Regions from separate parts of the Pseudomonas sp. 86_A genome, predicted to be linked through region 2. Evidence: predicted binding sites of a transcription regulator. Region 2 holds the regulator's gene; the other holds the start of a gene.
The links. The regulator FliA, encoded in region 2, starts transcription of late flagellar genes. The targets are predictions, from matches to a motif close to CTAAAGTTTNNNNNNNNNNNGCCGNTAA.

Region 1: a site for FliA is predicted at 1,194-1,221, ahead of J5M57_RS17125 (methyl-accepting chemotaxis protein). Genes of this name have one in related genera too.

What each region holds. Positions count from the first base shown of each region.
Region 1 covers NZ_JAFGYS010000010.1:213,943-216,411, forward strand. Annotated here, with positions in the region: gene J5M57_RS17115 (TMEM165/GDT1 family protein) at 1-86, shown strand, start outside; gene J5M57_RS17120 (M48 family metallopeptidase) at 175-993, opposite strand; gene J5M57_RS17125 (methyl-accepting chemotaxis protein) at 1,257-2,469, shown strand, end outside.
Region 2 covers NZ_JAFGYS010000003.1:118,659-121,127, reverse strand. Annotated here, with positions in the region: gene fleN (flagellar synthesis regulator FleN) at 1-751, shown strand, start outside; gene fliA (RNA polymerase sigma factor FliA) at 748-1,488, shown strand; gene J5M57_RS06135 (chemotaxis response regulator CheY) at 1,656-2,027, shown strand; gene J5M57_RS06130 (protein phosphatase CheZ) at 2,046-2,469, shown strand, end outside.

The DNA of each region.
Region 1 (2,469 bases), on a different contig from region 2:
TGATCCGTCGCCTGGCGGCTTCGGCATTCCTGATTCTGGCGATCGTTGCGGTGTACAAGGCGATGCAGAGCAGTGGCTGGGTTTAACCCCTGCGCCTGAGCCTTGCACATCATTGTGGCGAGGGAGCTTGCTCCCTCGCCACAAAAACAAGGCCCCTTTTGCCCCGACTATCTATCAGGACTTCGGGGCTTTTTCGTAAAGCGGCATCACTTTCGGAATCGCTGCCTGCAACGAGGCGATCCGGCTGGACGACGCCGGGTGAGTGCTCATGAATTCCGGCGGTGCGCCTTCCGAGGCCTTGCTCATCTTGTTCCACAAGGTGATCGCCGCATTCGGGTTGTACCCGGCGCGGGCGGCCAGTTCGAGGCCGATCAAGTCGGCTTCGTTTTCGTTGGCACGGCTGTTGGGCAAGGTCATGCCGTAGTTGGCCACGGTGTCGGCCAGCGCCAGGCTGTCCTGACCCAGACCGAGCAACGCACCGGCACCCTGCTTGGCCATTTCAATCCCGTAGGCTTTGGACATCGCTTCACGACCGTGCTCGCGCAGGGCATGGGCGATTTCATGGCCCATCACCGCGGCGATCTCATCGTCGGTCAGCTTCAGGCTGTCGATCAGCCCGGTGTAGAAAATGATCTTGCCGCCAGGGCCGCAGTTGGCGTTTAGCTCATCGCTCTTGATCAGGTTGACCTCCCACTGCCATTGGGCGGCATCGGGGCGGAAATTCGGCGCCTGGGCGATCAGGCGGTTGGCAATGGCCTGAACCCGCTTGGCCTCCGGGCTGGTCTTGTCCAGTACGCCTTTGCTCGACGCCTCGCCAACGGTCTTCTGATAGGACTGGGCATACATCTGGTCGACCTCTTGCGAGGACAGCATGCTGAACATGTACTGCTTGCGCTCCACCCCTACGGCTCCGCCGCTGGTGGTGTTGACCGACTGACAACCGGCCAGCAACAGCGCTGCGCTCAGTGCACTTACAACCAATGTCTTGTTCATTCAAAAGCTCCCTGAAAACATGCCGCGTATCCTAGGCGGGTAATTGTATCGGCGCCAGATACAACAGACGTGTTGCAGTGTCTTTCGGATGTTTCCCACTTCTGCTGTCGTAAAAAATTCACAGCGCCCGGCAGACCCGCCACCACTGCGTCGCGCACCGATCCATTTGCGACATGCCCCGCTCTTTGTTCCGCTCGGCACTCATGGCGCAATGCCCGCTGCCGATACAACAGCGCAGACGTCCTCTTGCGTGCGGAGCTCCCATGAAGTTCAAGTCGATCCAGTTTTCCGTCGCCGCCCTGGCCGGCGCCATCGTCCTCAGCGTGGTCGCCGCGCTGGTGCTGTACGCGCTGTTTTCCGGCGCCCGCACCCAAGAGATGGTGCAACAGCGCACTCAGGCGCAGTTCGAGCAAGTCATCGAACAACGCCTGACCTCCTTGGCGCAGACTCAGGTCAGCCAGATCCAGCGCGAACTCGAAGCGCCGCTGCTGATTGCCGGCGGCCTGGTGCGGGTCAACGCCCTGCTCGGCACGCCGGGCACCGATGGCCAGCCGCGCCTGACCGTCAGCCGCGAACAACTGATCAGCCTGATCAAAGAGAACGTCGAAAAGAACCCGAAGATTCTCGGCACTTACATCGGCTGGGAAAAAAACGCCCTTGATCACAACGACGCCGCCTACGTCGGCACCAGCGTGGTCGGCATCGACTCGGCCAACGGGCGCTTCCTGCCGTGGTGGTTCCGCAATGACGACGGCACCCTCGGCCTGGATAAACTGGTGGACGTCGACGACCAGAAAGTCCTGTCCACCGGCGTGCGCGCCAGCGAGTACTACCTGTGCTCGAAAGAGAGCAAGAAATCCTGCGTGATCGACCCGGCGCCCTACAAGGTCGGCGACAAGGTCGTCATGCTCGCTTCATTCATTGAGCCGATCATGCTCAATGGCACCTTCCAAGGCATCGTCGGCGCCGACCTGTCGGTGAACTTCATCCAGGAAATGCTCCTGGGCGCCAACCAGAAACTCTACAGCGGCGCCGGGCAAATGGCCCTGATCGGCGGCAATGGCCGGATCGTTGCCTACACCAAGGACCCAAGCAAATTCGGTGAGAAGGTCAGCGACATTCTCGACGCCGAGCAAATCGCCAACCTGGCCAACCTCAAGCGCGGCGAAGTCACTTATTCCGTCAACAAGGACAAGGGCCGCATCGAACTGTACCTGCCGTTCGGCATCGGCCAGACCGACGCGCGCTGGACGCTGATGCTGCAACTGCCGCTCAACGCGGTGATGGCCGATCTGCAGAAACTCCAGGGCGACCTCGACGCCCAGCGCAAATCCGACACCTTCGGCATGGCCATGGTCGGTCTGATCATCGCCGCCATCGGTCTGCTGGTGATCTGGCTGGTGGGTCACGGTATCGCCCGACCGCTCAAACAAATGGTCGCCATGCTTGATGACATCGCCAAAGGTGAAGGCGATC
Region 2 (2,469 bases):
CTTGTCTCTGGCGCTGGCAGAGCTTGGCCGTCGGGTCATGCTGCTGGACGCCGACCTGGGGCTGGCGAACGTTGACGTTCTGCTGGGACTGACCCCCAAACGTACACTGGCCGACGTGATCGAAGGCCGCTGCGAGCTGCGCGACGTGCTGTTGCAGGGTCCCGGCGGGATCCGCATCGTGCCGGCCGCGTCCGGCACGCAAAGCATGGTTCATCTGAGCCCGGCGCAACACGCCGGTCTGATTCAGGCCTTCAGCGACATCGGCGACAACCTCGATGTGCTGGTGATTGATACCGCTGCGGGTATTGGTGACTCGGTAGTCAGTTTCGTTCGCGCAGCGCAGGAAGTGTTGCTGGTGGTCTGCGACGAGCCGACCTCGATCACCGACGCCTACGCGCTGATCAAACTGCTCAACCGCGACTATGGCATGAACCGCTTCCGCGTCCTCGCCAACATGGCGCAGAGCCCGCAGGAAGGGCGCAACCTGTTCGCCAAGTTGACCAAGGTCACGGATCGTTTCCTCGACGTCGCCTTACAATACGTCGGCGCGGTGCCGTACGACGAAAGCGTGCGCAAGGCAGTGCAGAAGCAGCGAGCGGTCTATGAAGCCTTCCCGCGTTCCAAGTGCGCGCTGGCGTTCAAGGCGATCGCGCAGAAGGTCGATACCTGGCCGCTGCCTGCCAACCCGCGCGGTCACCTGGAGTTTTTCGTCGAGCGCCTCGTGCAGCAAACAGCAGGGCCTGTGTTATGACCGCGAGCGGTATGAACTACTACAAGAAGTCGGCACGTGACGCGCAGTACGAGTTGATCGAGCGTTACGCGCCACTGGTCAAGCGCATTGCCTATCACTTGCTGGCGCGCTTGCCGGCGAGTGTGCAGGTCGAGGATCTGATTCAGGCCGGGATGATCGGTCTGCTTGAAGTTTCGACCAAATATGACGCCAGCAAGGGCGCCAGTTTCGAAACGTACGCGGGCATTCGAATCCGCGGCGCGATGCTCGACGAAGTGCGCAAAGGGGATTGGGCACCACGCTCGGTTCACCGCAACACCCGTATGGTCAGCGACGCAATTCGCTCAATTGAAGCTAAAACCGGCCGTGATGCTAAAGATCACGAAGTTGCGGCCGAACTCCAATTGAGTCTCGACGATTACTACGGGATTTTGAATGACACGCTGGGCAGCCGGCTGTTCAGTTTCGACGACCTGTTGCAGGACGGCGAACACGAAGGGCTGCACGAGGATGGCGCCAGTGCTCATCTTGAGCCGTCACGCGATCTGGAAGATGAACGCTTCCAGGCAGCGCTGGCGGACGCGATTGCCAATTTGCCGGAGCGTGAGCGACTGGTGTTGGCGCTGTACTACGACGAAGAGCTGAACCTCAAGGAAATCGGTGAAGTCCTTGGCGTCAGTGAATCGCGGGTCAGCCAGTTACACAGCCAGTGCGCGGCCCGCTTGCGGGGGCGTTTGGGGGAGTGGCGAGCGCGCTGAAGGCAGTGTGGGGACACTGCGAACGAGGCTGGTGCGGTGATGAACGGCACCGGTCTTGCTCTGTTGTGCTCCAGACAGTCATCGAGTGCTTTGCCGGATTGATTGAAATGGCGCGTCCAGGTGCTGGGCGCGTTTAAGACTGCTTGGAGGTCGAATTGGACAAGAACATGAAAATCCTCATCGTTGATGACTTCTCAACGATGCGGCGGATCATCAAGAACCTGCTGCGTGATCTGGGGTTCACCAACACCGTCGAGGCCGACGATGGCACCACTGCCATTCCGGTGCTCAACAGCGGAAGCATCGACTTTCTGGTAACGGACTGGAACATGCCGGGCATGACCGGTATCGACCTGCTGCGCCACGTGCGTGCCGATGAAAAACTCAAGCACCTGCCGGTGCTGATGGTGACGGCAGAAGCCAAGCGCGAGCAGATCATCGAAGCGGCCCAGGCCGGTGTAAACGGCTACGTGGTCAAACCTTTCACGGCTCAGGCGCTGAAAGAAAAAATCGAGAAGATTTTCGAACGCATCGGCTGATGAACGCGCGGGGGAGCTATGGAGCATAAAGAATCTTCACAGGGCGATTTCGAATCGACCCTGAAAAAACACGCGGTCGAACTGGTCGAGAGCCTTGAAAAAGGCAGGTTCGGCGACGCTGTGCAACTGATCCATGAGCTCAATCAGACCCGTGACCGCGGCCTGTATCAGGAAGTGGGCAAGCTCACACGCGAACTGCACAGTGCGATCGTCAACTTCCAGATCGATCCGCACATGCCGCAGGCCGAGGAAGTGTCGCAAATCACCGACGCCACCGAACGCCTGGGCTATGTGGTCAAGCTGACCGAAGCCGCGGCCAACCGCACCATGGATCTGGTGGAAAGCGCTACCCCGGTGGTCAATGGCCTGGCTGAAGAAGCCCAGGCCCTGAGCACCGATTGGGGCCGTTTCATGCGCCGTGAGGTCGGGGCTGAAGAGTTCC